DNA from 3 places in the Marinomonas sp. 63XJN7_7_ISO-PGPR-S23-202 genome. Region 2 is predicted to be linked to each of the others. Evidence: predicted binding sites of a transcription regulator. Region 2 holds the regulator's gene; each other region holds the start of a gene.

Region 1 (4,482 bases), 2.5 Mb from region 2:
TCTGAGTTGATCGACATGTTAGCAAAAGCCACTGGTTACGATACGATTTCTCTTCAGCCGAATTCTGGCGCTCAAGGGGAATACGCGGGTCTGCTCACTATCGACAAATACCATAAGTCACGAGGTGATCACAATCGAAATGTGTGCTTGATCCCAAGTTCTGCCCACGGTACAAACCCTGCTTCTGCTGCTTTGGCTGGCATGAAAGTCGTGATTGTTAAATGTGACGAAGACGGCAACATTGACTTGGTCGACCTCGCCGAGAAGGCAGAAAAGCACACTGCTGAACTAAGCTGCATCATGGCAACCTATCCATCTACTCATGGTGTATTCGAAGAGCACATTCGCGAAGTATGCGAGATTGTCCATAAATTCGGTGGTCAAGTATACATTGATGGCGCCAATTTGAACGCGCTTGTTGGCATTGCTCCTCCAGGCGCATTTGGTGGCGATGTTTCCCACCTGAACCTACACAAAACCTTCTGCATTCCACATGGTGGTGGTGGCCCAGGCATGGGGCCAATTGGTGTTAAATCACACCTTGCGCCTTTCCTTCCTGGCCATAGCATTGAGCCAGTCATGGGTATGACAGAGCAACATGGCGCGGTCTCCGCAGCCCCATACGGTAGCGCAAGCATTCTTGTTATTACTTGGATGTACATCAAAATGATGGGAGACAAAGGCCTGCGGGATGCAACCTTTAACGCCATTTTGAACGCCAACTACATTGCCAAGCGTTTAGCCGATCATTACCCCGTGCTTTACACAGGCAAAAATGGCACAGTTGCCCATGAATGCATTATCGATATTCGTCCAATCAAGGCAGAATCTGGCATTAGCGAAGAAGACATTGCTAAACGATTAATGGACTTTGGTTTCCATGCTCCAACGATGTCTTTCCCTGTGGCTGGCACACTGATGATCGAACCGACAGAATCCGAGTGCAAAGAAGAGCTTGATCGTTTCTGTGACGCCATGATTCAAATTCGTAACGAGATCAGTAAAGTACAATCGGGTGAATGGCCCTTAGAAGACAACCCCCTTGTCAATGCTCCGCACACAGCAGACAGTCTGTTAGACATGGAATGGAACCATGCTTATTCGCGAAAAGAAGCAGCCTACCCATTACCTTGGATCAAAGGGCGTAAATACTGGCCAAGTGTTGGTCGTATCGACAACGTTTACGGTGACCGTAACTTGTTTTGCGAATGCCCACCGATCGACAGCTACGAAAGCTAAACTAAGCATTAAATGCAACACACTAAAAAGGCAAGCCAGAATATGGCTTGCCTTTTTTATTCACACTCAAAAGCCAGTACTTAAGTACCAGCATCCCCCTTTATAAAAATATAATAAATAGATTATCTAATTTATCAAATTGTGATTGGAGCGCTCCTTGATGTTATCCAGCTTGGGTCTTCGCCAAATCGATTGTCGCCAATAGAACCTTCTATAGATAAGAGAAAGATTAACAATAGGGTTCCAAATACAGGGATCACATTTAGACAAATAAACCAACCGGAACGGTTTATATCATGCAGACGGCGAATGGTCGCCCCTATGGTTGGTAATAAGGTCAAAAGATTAAACGCCAAAACAACAACCATCAATTGGTCCAAGGTGATCAGTGATTTTGACAAGAAGGATTGCAAAAAAAACAAGAAAGTAAGCAATAGATTGACAACCATATTACTCATAACAAAACACCAAAACTCTTTGCGAGACGAACGACCTGAAAACACAGCATATTTCTTAAAGGCAACCAGATACCAACCCATACCTTTCCTTCTCTTTTCATTCAGTTAGCTGATAGATAAACGCTCTGTAAAGAATATAACAGCATGGAATTAATCGCTAAAAAAATTACGACTAAAAAAGAGAACAATGTCAAAGGCTAGTCTAGAAAGCCATAAAAAGCGTTATACCACTCCAAACTGACGGGCAAATTCATCAAGCTTTTTACTACGAATTAGCTTCAGATGAGCCAACTCGGTTTTTGCCGATGTTTTCGCCTCTGCAATAAGTTTAGGATCCTGATTTAATTCCGCGTTTTTCAACGCCTTTTCATAGGCATCTAACACTTCATCAAAATGATCCTGATAAGCCTCTTCTACCATCGCAAGCGCTACGTGGTAAGTAGCATTTTTAGACTCGGCACTACGTTTTATGTGATCTAAAGAATTTTGAAAATACAAGGACTGTAAAGTAACGCGGGGAGAAGAAGTGCCTCGAGATTCTCTCCGTTCATTCACCACAACACCTGGTGAAACGGACTGCGTCGAAAAAACCGTACTCGCCTGCGTGTAACTTACAGGCATTGTGTTCAAAACAAGAATGGCAGTAAGAGACTGCAACTTCTTAAAAAAAACTTTTTTCATGCTCACCTACCTCTATTGAAAAATAGCAACATACAATCTCCTCTATAAAAAAAACGATTCGATTCTATGAAAAGTGAGATTTGATTCTATGAAGCAAGCATCACCAGCACAATCCAATCAGTACCATTGCACATTTAAACCTCACCCTTGCACTTTTATGACAAGACAATAAGCAAATAAAAACAACTTTCATGCACAAAATCCCAATAAAATGCCTTTATAGTAAATAAATTGTCATGAAATTGTCATTGTTACTGTGGTCTACTCATTGGCGATAAATTCGATCGGGCAGAGATCGATATTTCTACTACATATCAATCAGGTATCTCCCTGACTCAATGAGGAACAAAGAAATGACCCAGTCCGTTGATAATACTCGTCGTCGTATGCTTGGCTTTATGGCAGGCGCACCTTTACTCCCTCTAGCGGGAGGTATATTCACTTCCAAAGCGTTTGCCGACAACATCACAGACTCTCCATTGGCTTCCGTTAGCTTTGTCCCAATGACTGCGCCATCATTAAGCAACCCAGCCGCCATGGCGACAACCTATATCAATTCGGCAATGCAGCTTAAGTTCGAAGATGGTTCTAGCCGCCTTGTTAAACTAGACTATCATCCTTTTTTCATCTCTGGCGACAAAGTGCCAGATGGCAAAGGAGGTACAGTCGTTGCAGGTGGCTATTACGACATTAACAACCGTCCAATCAACGACCCAACAGCGGGTAATCGCCAATTCTTCTCAGACTGTCCAGATGGTTCGAGTCTATTAACGGTAGAAGGTGCAAACGTACCTGGCGTTTATGGCAAACCAGTATTTGCGGTGGTTCAATTTGAGTACACCTCCCGTGACGGTGGCGGTAATGATATGTATGGTCGTCTCCCCTCTCCTATTGCCGTATTAACACTGGATCAAAACCAAGAAACGGGTGAATTGAAACTGGTGAAATATCATAATGTTGATACGTCCAGTGTTGGTGGTTTATGGATCACCTGCGGGGCGAGCTTGTCACCATGGGGCACTCACCTTTCCAGCGAAGAATATGAGCCTGACGCATCAAAAATGGATGATAAGCGTTTCAAGGCCTACAGCAAAAATTTATTCGGTAATGAAAACACGGCCACACCTTATAATTATGGTCACCTGCCAGAAGTCACCGTCAACAAAGACGGTACAGGGTCCATCACCAAGCATTACTGTATGGGCCGCATTTCTCATGAGCTCGTTCAAGTCATGCCAGATGAACGCACCGTCATCATGGGTGACGATGCCACAAATGGCGGTCTATTCATGTTTATTGCTGACAAACCACGTGATTTGTCTTCTGGTAAGTTATACGTAGGAAAATGGCACCAAACTTCCAACGAAGGCCCAGGTGCGGGTGATATTTCTTGGATCAAACTGGGCGAAGCCAACAGCGATGAAATCAAACGTCTGGTTGATGCGGGCATCAAATCTTCTGACATCATGGAAATCCATCATAAAGACCCAAAAGACCCAAGCTTCACAAAGATTGGCTACGGCGGCAAACCAAACTGGGTAAAACTGAAACCAGGTATGGAAAAAGAAGCGGCCTTCTTGGAAACACACCGTTATGCGGCACTTGTTGGTGGCTCTTTAGGCTTTACCAAAATGGAAGGTACAACGGTCAATATCAAAGACAAAAAAGCCTACTCCGCGATGTCTTACATCTATAAAACCATGACGGATGGTAGCAATGACATCCATGTTCAGGGGCCAAAAGCCGGTGCCGTATACGAGCACAAGCTAACAGGCGGTCAAACAGACAGTGATGGCAACCGCATTGACAGCGAATGGGTATCCGTTCACATGCACGCCCCATTCAATCTAACGGGTGAAGATCTAAAAACAGCCGATGCAATCGGCAATACAGCCCATGCTGACCGTATCGCTAACCCAGATAACATCAAGTACTCTGAAAAGCTTCGCACTTTGTTTATTGGTGAAGACAGCGGCAATCATGTTAACAACTTCTTATGGGCCTATAATGTAGACAGTGGTGACCTATCCCGCATTATGTCTTGCCCAGCTGGTGCGGAATCAACGGGACTGCATGCAGTTGACGAAATTAACGGCTGGACCTA
Region 2 (4,482 bases):
ATCAAAGAAGTACTTGATGTTATGGTGCAGCTGGCAGAAGAAGGAATGACCATGGTTTGTGTGACCCATGAAATGGGCTTTGCTAAAACCGTGGCTGATCGCGTGGTCTTTATGGATGCGGGAGAAATTGTGGAGGCCAATGAGCCCCATGAGTTTTTCAATAATCCACAACACGACCGTACGCAATTGTTCCTAAGCCAAATTTTGAACCATTGATACTGATTCCCTGTTAACTAAACAAATAGGATCAACAGCCTCACCTCGATGTTCCACCATGACGTTGGACATAAAGGCGAGGCTTTTTTATGCATTGTTCTATGGGACAAGGTTGCGAAACCTCAATATAATAGCCATGTCACTAATCGAGACCTTTATGCACTGGCAGAAACACCAGTGTCGATAAAAGGGCTCTTAACGATTGGCCTAACATGCAATTAAATCATCATCTGACACTTGCCTTGCACTACCGTTGGCAACCCTTAAAACAAATTAGCAAACAGCAAATTCCGGCGTCACTTTGGTTTTGGCTCACGACCAGTCAATCCATCACCGCAGAGTTGAAAAAAAGAGGCCAACTCACGGTAGAGGTTATTGAGGATGGTTGGGGAAAAGCAACGCCGCGTGAAAAACGACGACTCAACATGAAGCCACGCGATGCTGCGCGTGTTCGCACGGTATTATTAAAAGTCGATGGTCGAACCGTTATATACGCCCGCTCCATTATCCCAGCCAACGCCTTACGAGGTCATTGGCGACAAGTGAAACATTTGCACAATAAACCATTAGGCGGTTATTTGTTTAAGCATAGGGCACTTAAACGCAGCCCTATTGAGGTAGCGGCCCTTCCCAAAGGCTTATTTACCAATCACCATACCAAAGTCTGGGCAAGACGCTCTGTTTTCCAACAATTTGGCTCTGGTATCTTGGTCAGTGAAGCATTTTTCGAGACAATGGCATAACATAAAGGCGGCTTCGCCTAATTCTGACGACTAAATCAATGGACTCCCATGAACAAGCTTAAAGATTACGCCGACTTAACGCGTTTTAATCGTCCTATTGGCTCCCTACTCTTGCTGTGGCCAACCCTATGGGCCCTTTGGCTAGCGGCCGATGGCTGGCCCCAGTGGCATCTTATTGTCATTTTTGTTCTGGGAGTGTTTAGCATGCGTTCCGCAGGCTGTGTCATCAATGATTATGCCGACCGAAAAGTCGATGGCCACGTTGAGCGAACAAAGAATCGTCCTTTACCGTCTGGCCGTGTGTCCGAAAAAGAAGCGCTGGGGCTGTTCGCCTTTTTGGTCGTACTGAGCTTTTTGTTAGTGCTGTGTACCGATTTACGAACCATTTTGCTGTCTTTCGTCGGCTTAGGGCTAGCGGCACTGTACCCCTTTATGAAGCGCTACACCCACCTGCCCCAGTTATTTCTTGGCTTGGCGTTCTCTTGGGCGATTCCCATGGCATACAGCGCCCAAGGCGGGGATCTGCTAGACCCCAAGTTGTGGATGCTGTTTGTGGCAAACTGCTTCTGGACCATTGCCTATGACACCTACTATGCCATGACAGACCGACCCGACGATTTAAAAGTCGGCATTAAATCCACCGCGATCCTTTTCGGCAAATACGATTTACTTGTTATTCTCTGTCTACAAGGTCTGACGTTATCCCTGTTGGTCTGGATCGGAATATTGGCCCACCTTAACTGGATCTACTTTGTGTCGCTTATCATCAGTTTGGGATTATTTGGGATGCAATACCAAAAAGCCAAAGAACGTGACCGACAAGCCTGCTTCCATGCTTTCTTAGACAATAACCGAATTGGTTACTGTATCTTTATTGGCATCGCTGCTAGCTTACTATTTGTGTAATATATGGCGAATATGTGACATTTTCATATAACTGTCATACTAAGACGTTTTAATTAAACCGTTCCTGAGATGAGGGTAGATCCTGTGACCGGTAAAAAAGTATTAATCATTGATGATGAGTCTTCCATTCGCGAAATGATCGCCGTCGCCTTAGAAATGGCGGGATACGAATATATGGAAGCAGAAAATAGTCAACAAGCCCACGAAATCATTGTCGACCATCGACCTGATTTGATTCTCTGCGACTGGATGATGCCAGGGAGCAGTGGTATAGAACTGACTCGTCGCCTTAAAAAAGACAGTGCAACAGCGGAAATTCCCGTCATTATGTTGACGGCGAAAAGTGAGGAAGACAACAAAATTCAAGGGTTGGAAGTCGGTGCTGACGATTACATTACCAAGCCCTTCTCACCACGAGAATTAGTTGCCAGACTGAAAGCCGTGTTGCGTCGAGCCACCCCTCAAGGGGTAGATGAGCCAATAGAAATTGAAGGGTTAACCCTTGATCCTATTAGCCAACGCGTTACCATTGACAGCAAGCCACTTGATATGGGGCCAACGGAGTACCGCTTGCTAAAATTCCTCATGACTCACCAAGAAAGAGCCTATTCACGGGCACAATTATTGGATCAGGTATGGGGCGGTAATGTTTATGTGGAAGAACGTACCGTTGATGTACATATTCGCCGTTTACGTAAAGCCATTGGTAGCAGCCATGACTTTTTGATTCAAACCGTTCGAGGGACTGGCTACCGCTTCTCTCCGAAAAGGACTTAGTCATATAATATGAAAGCAGTTTGGCGAAGAGCAATAATTCGCTGGTCTTTAGGGCTTTTGGCCTGCATCGTCATCGGTTTTATCATAAACCACTTACAAGCCGTTGTACTTTTGTTTTTATTGGGAACATTGTATTGGCAGCTGTATCAACTTTACCAATTTCATTATTGGCTACGCCACTCAGGACGAGGTGCGCCTCCTGAATCGGATGGCATCTGGGGAGATATCTTCGATGTTGTCTACCGTTTACAGAAAAAGCAGCGTAAATCGAAGCGCCGCATGCGCCAAGCCCTGAATCGTATCGAGAATTCTACCGCCGCCCTAAAAGAAGGCGTCATTATGGCCGATAACCAAGGCAACTTAGAGTGGTGGAATAACTCGGCCGGGCACTTTTTAGGCCTAATGCGCCCAGTCGATCGTGGTCAACCCATTACCAATATTGTTCGCAACCCAGAATTTTTTCGTTACTTTACCCAAAAACGTTTTGGAGAACCGCTGGTGATTAAGTCACCGGCCAAAGAGGGCGTTTATTTAGAAGTCCAAACCACCTTGTATGATAAAAATGATCATTTGATTTTTATCCGCGATGTCACAAGACTGCATCTGCTTGAAGAAATGCGCAAAGACTTTGTCGCCAATGCTTCCCACGAGCTAAAAACCCCTTTAACGGTCATCAAAGGTTACTTGGAAACGTTAGAAATGTTCCAAGACTCCCTGCCCGCCAGCATGCAAAAAGGCATCACCAACATGTCTGAGCAGTCGGAGCGCATGGAACATTTAATCGAAGATTTATTGCTGCTATCGCGTTTAGAAAGCAATGATAAACGGGAGGAAGAGCATTGGCACGAGGTGTCTTCTTGGGCAGAGGCGATTAAGAAAATTGCGTCACCACTGCTTACTGACAAGCATACATTAGACATTGATATTCCAGAAAAAGCACGTTTGTACGGTTCTTACAACGAGCTCTACAGTGCGTTTTCTAATTTGGTGGTCAACGCCATCAAGTACTCGCCAGATGGTGGTGACATCAAGGTGAAGTGGGAATCCAATGAATTTAGTGGCGTGTTTTCAGTAGCCGACCAAGGTTTGGGCATAGACCCAAGATACATTCCGCGCTTAACGGAGCGATTTTTCCGCGTAGATAAAGGCCGCAGCACCAAAACGGGCGGCACGGGCTTAGGTTTAGCCATCGTCAAGCATGTCCTCATGCACCATGATGCTAAGTTACAGATCCTTAGCGAACTCAACCGTGGTAGTCGCTTCTCTTGTCATTTCCCTGCCAACCGTGTGCGGACGGATGATATCCCGGCGTTTTCTGCAATAGAAAAAAATGTTGAGGATGACAAAGAACCTATTGCAAAAGACCAATAAACCCCACCCTAACCCTCCCCTTAAATAAGGGGAGGGAACACGATATTCCTCAACCCAGCCCCTTCCAACGGAGCTGGGAGGGAACTACGGCTCATCCTACCAAAGGGAACTGTTTCGCTCCTCCCCCTTACCAAGGGGGAGGCTGGGAGGGGGTGATAAGGGTTCAATAAATAACACTATAAGCTATCAAACAGCTTACTGATAAACGCTTCTTTTTCAGCATCTTGGTCAATCAGCCCTAAACCAACGGTTAAAAAGGTTGAATCATGTTTCTTCTCAGTGGTGGCGACGGATTGGACATAATAATTTAGGCGATTGACCTTGCCCTCAAACTCTAAATCCAAAACAGATTGTCCCAATACCTGAGGAATCACGTCATCGCTCTTTATTAGCATGGTAGCGTCTTGCTTACTAAATTGAATCACCATGCAGCGAAATTGCTTGCCTTCAAAGCGCACCAAGGTTGGCA
Region 3 (4,482 bases), 1.3 Mb from region 2:
CATCGATTTCTTTTTGACCGATACTGGTGGCGTGTACATAGGTTTCGTGGGTCAAATCCATCAGGTTATCAACCATTAAGCGATAATCGCAATTGATGTGGTATAACCCTCCACCGTAAGCCCATTCTGGGCTAACGGCCCATTCAAGGTGCGGAATCAACTCTTTATCTGCTTTGGTTTGATCGCCTGGCCACACCCAGATGAATCCGTAGCGCTCTTCAACCGCGTAAGATTTCATACAAGGAAAGCCTTGCACACGTTGGAGTGGCATCTCTTTCGTTTTGCCATCCGCGCCCATCTTCAAGCCATGGTAACCACAGACTAACAGTCCATCTTCCACATAACCCAACGATAGAGCAGCCCCACGATGAGGACAAAAGTCCAATACAGCGGCAATCTCATTATCGTGTGAACGATAAAAAGCGATACTTTCACCACAGATCTTGCGCCCTAGCGGTTTGCTGCCAGCTACTTCATCGGACATTGCAGCCACATACCAAGCATTCTTAGGATAAGTTTGTTCTTTCATGTTTTCTCTCCTTTTTATTTTTCTTTTTAAAGCGCCTCACACGACGGCAGTGCACTGAAGCGTCTTATCAGAATACCAAACATTGGATCCAATATAGACAAAATACAGAAAAAATAAAACACATTAATGTAAAATGGATCCAATAATTAATAGGCAAAAATAATGTTTTGCATCACAACAGTTTGATTGATAAGCATTTATTGTATTTTTCTTATTTTTCATCTTTACACTTTTTTTAAGATAAAATGGGCGTACATTACATGGCATTGCATGCAACACTCAGACACAGAACAATAGTAAGCTAACCTCAATCAATACAGATAAAGGACAACCATGAGCAAACCCGGCCAACAAGTTATTAGCCGCCTACGGCAAATGATTCTTTCTGGTGAACTTCCCGCAGGGCAACGCCTTGCCGAAATCCCCACATCGGAAGAGCTAGGTGTCTCTCGAACGCCCGTGCGCATCGCATTTCGGACGTTAGAACAAGAAGGGCTATTAACGAAGCTTCCAAGGCGAGGCTATATCGTTAGGCAAATGACTCAAGAAGAGATAACAGGTTCAATTGAGGTGAGAGGGGTATTAGAAGGCTTGGCGGCACGACAAGCCGCTGAAATTGGGTTATCTGACGCTCATAAGGAAGAGCTAATCTATTTGTTAAAACAAGGGGATGCACTCTTCCTAAATGGCAGCATTGACGAACAGGACCTTGAGAAATATCACGACATCAACAAACGTTTTCATCAAATTATTATTACAGCAAGCCACAACCCTGCCATAGAAGAAGCATTGAGCCGCAATGAACACCTGCCTTTTGCCTCCATCAGTGCGTTAGCGTTTGATAAAAATAACTTATCCCGTGAATATCGACGATTTAACTTTGCTCACATGCAACACCATGCCGCCGTCGACGCCATCATTCATGGACAAGGAAGTCGAGCGGAAGCCATCATGCGAGAACACGCCAATGCCACCCTAGGTTATGCCAAGGTTTTCTGTGAGCAAGAAGGCAATGAAAACGAAATGCAAGTGATTGGTCGAACTAGCCTGTAGACTTTTTTCAACCATCCAATTCATTGCATGACATCGTGGCCATCTAGGACAGGTTAGGATTGCCTAATGACACCTCAAGAACATTACTGCCTTCCCGAACGGGTTGACCAACCATTTCGTCATAGGCACTTTGGTGAACTAACACCATCTTAGCGACTTGTTTGTCTTTAAATAAAGACTGTAAATCCAGCTTATTATGGCTGGTCAAACAGCGCCCTTTATCATTCATCACAAACACTTCTTCGCCATCCAAAACCACCGACACTTGATACAAATTCGACTCAAGGGAATGGATTTTGACCTTATCCAATACAGCAACCTGACTAAGCTCTTCTAGAGTCATAACGTTGTCCTACCTTTCTAGTGAAAAACAAAACCTTCCTAATAGACAGTACGGTGTCATGATGTCACTGGTTTACTTTTTTTGTGTCATATTAATGCAATGTAGACCCGCTTTTTTCAAAGAATAACCCTTCATCTCATGCTATGGTTAAAGTAGGAATACCAAGAAAATAAAAACTATATCCACTAAAAGAGGAGGGTTTCAATTGAATAAAGAGCAGCTGCATAAATTATATGCCTACTCTAGCGATGTCGAACACGCGCTCAAACGCATGCTATGCGCAATTGAAAAGCCTGAGAGAACGCTAGTCGGATTAACAGGAGGCCCAGGGTCGGGGAAAAGCACGTTAGCAAACTATCTTTCATCACGCATGGAAGACATTCAGCCGGGGCAAATGATTTGTCTATCAATGGATGGCTTTCACTACTCAAAAAAAGAGCTCAGTTTACTAGCCAATCCAGAAGAAGCCTTTTCTCGTCGAGGCGCCCCGTGGACATTTAACAGCGCAGCTTTTATTGAGCGCCTAAAAAGAATAAAGCACAGCTACCAAAAAGACGATGTGCCTTGGCCAAGCTTCGATCATCAAGTAGGTGACCCAGTCGAAAATGATTGCCTTATTGCAAAAGACATCAAATTAATCTTCGTGGAAGGCTTGTATTTACTTCACCAAGAAGACGGTTGGGAGGGTTCTACTGGGCTTTTTGACCAACACTGGTTTTTAGACGTTCCTCTTGAGATCGCCATAGAACGCTTAGCCCAGCGACACATGCAAGCATGGGGATACACTCACGCTCAAGCGATATCAAGGATCCAAAACAACGATGGTTTAAATGCCAGCATTGTCGCGAAAAGCAAATCAAGCGCTGACTGGATAATAACCATTTAATCCCCCTGCTTCTTCCAACATAAGCTAACTGAAACCAGTTAGCTTATCTCTCCTGCTCCCCTTATACAGCATAAGTTATCATGCATTCTGGTCCGCAATGTTTTCAGCACTGCGCTCAAAAGTGAGGTTAAGACGAATAAACATGCCTTTGATTGCCTCAACTTGCGCAGACTCCCCTCCAGCGGCAATCAATTCAGCGTAGAGTAGTGCACTCGTTTTGTTAAACTCATCATTATGCTTACCTTTTGTCGCTAATAAAAAGGCATCGGCCAAAGCACTTTGCCATTTATCTAAGGACGCTAGATGTTTACCTACTAATTTTTCACAGATGGAATGCAAACGAATCGAAACGTGACCAAGGTTGAGTGCACTTAAAGCAAGATCCGTAATGGCACGAGATTTAGACCCTTGGTCATAATTGGTTAACCGTAAAAGTCGATCCGCCATGCGTCGGTTATACCAGGCCACAGGCGTCGTTTGTTGATTAATATCCAACAAGTCTTGATAGGTCGCCTTAAAAATTCGATGTACTAATAAATGAACACTCGGCCCTCTTATTAAGTGAAACACCCAAAACAGAATACATACCCCAGTAAAAATAGCCATGGCAGCACTTAAGGTATAATCAATCGAAAAAGGTCGAGTCATCCCCCGACCGGGACTGACTAAAATGGAAAAGGGTATGCAAAAACCCAATCCATAAGGCAAGGTTTGTCGATCAGCAAGCAGTAATAAACCAATAAAATAAGGGCCAGCCAACACAAGAAGAAGAATTTCCAACTGCCCTGAGCTTTGCGACAGAAGGTTAAGAGCATAGAAAAGCGTGACGAACGCAGCCACCACCACACCAATCAACAAACGCTTCAGCACTACACGCAGTATAACAAGCGGGATACGAGCCAACATAATAGAAAAGATGACAGGCAAGATCATAATCATCAAGGCCGCATTCGATCCTGTGCTCACCCAAATAGTGGCGCCAATTAAAAACACCATACTGGTACGAAACCCAGTAATGAGTCCTGCTAATGGATCACGATAAGTTTGCATTCTCGGTTCATTAAGCAACCGACTGTCGCGCTCTTCTAGCGCTCTATAAGCTCGTAATAATATGGTCAAATTCGAGGTAATTTCCGAACCTATACTGATCACGTGCCTCTCAAAAGGTTGGTCAGCATCATTATTGTCTCGAAACTCAGTGAGTTCTCGGCGCAAGGTCTTTACTTGATCTAAGCAATAATCAAAATTATCAGATTCTGCGATCTGAGCAAATGCCGTTCTTAACCGATCAATAAGCTGAGCCAGAGTGGGCGTCATCAATTCATAGTGACGCCGTTGTAGCCGACCAAATATTTGTATCAATGCCAGTAAAGACAGTACTTTCTGACATATCTGGTTAGCCGCTCGGGAGCGCCCCGGCCCATTTGGCCCTTCGAAATTTACCGCACTAGAGTTCTCACTAACGACCCCGAGCGTGGTCATAATGGCATCGATTTGCTGGTGTCGCCCCTCATGAGAGCCTTCTTTATCCAGCTCCGTGACGAGATAGCTTAATGTCTGGTTAATGACTGACCGAGACTGTCGTTGCAGACTATTTTTTACTTTCCTCGGCCAAAACAAATGACTGACAATACCCGCACAAATCGAGCCTATGATAATCTCACTCATGCG

The links. The regulator PhoB, encoded in region 2, activates phosphate uptake and scavenging genes when phosphate is short. The targets are predictions, from matches to a motif close to TGTCATANNNNTGTCANA.
Region 1: a site for PhoB is predicted at 2,611-2,628, ahead of AC0VYG_RS12265 (PhoX family protein). Genes of this name have one in related genera too.
Region 3: a site for PhoB is predicted at 2,010-2,027, ahead of AC0VYG_RS17440 (DUF6482 family protein). Genes of this name have one in related genera too.

Annotation. Positions count from the first base shown of each region.
Region 1 covers NZ_CM149677.1:2,649,762-2,654,243, forward strand. Annotated here, with positions in the region: gene gcvP (aminomethyl-transferring glycine dehydrogenase) at 1-1,239, shown strand, start outside; gene AC0VYG_RS12255 (DUF805 domain-containing protein) at 1,374-1,778, opposite strand; gene AC0VYG_RS12260 (hypothetical protein) at 1,920-2,378, opposite strand; gene AC0VYG_RS12265 (PhoX family protein) at 2,732-4,482, shown strand, end outside.
Region 2 covers NZ_CM149677.1:5,100,100-5,104,581, forward strand. Annotated here, with positions in the region: gene AC0VYG_RS23480 (amino acid ABC transporter ATP-binding protein) at 1-216, shown strand, start outside; gene AC0VYG_RS23485 (chorismate--pyruvate lyase family protein) at 429-959, shown strand; gene ubiA (4-hydroxybenzoate octaprenyltransferase) at 1,008-1,865, shown strand; gene phoB (phosphate regulon transcriptional regulator PhoB) at 1,950-2,642, shown strand; gene phoR (phosphate regulon sensor histidine kinase PhoR) at 2,652-4,013, shown strand; gene AC0VYG_RS23505 (response regulator) at 4,190-4,482, opposite strand, start outside.
Region 3 covers NZ_CM149677.1:3,758,124-3,762,605, forward strand. Annotated here, with positions in the region: gene AC0VYG_RS17430 (Rieske 2Fe-2S domain-containing protein) at 1-529, opposite strand, end outside; gene AC0VYG_RS17435 (GntR family transcriptional regulator) at 863-1,582, shown strand; gene AC0VYG_RS17440 (DUF6482 family protein) at 1,626-1,925, opposite strand; gene AC0VYG_RS17445 (P-loop NTPase fold protein) at 2,131-2,811, shown strand; gene AC0VYG_RS17450 (FUSC family protein) at 2,890-4,482, opposite strand, start outside.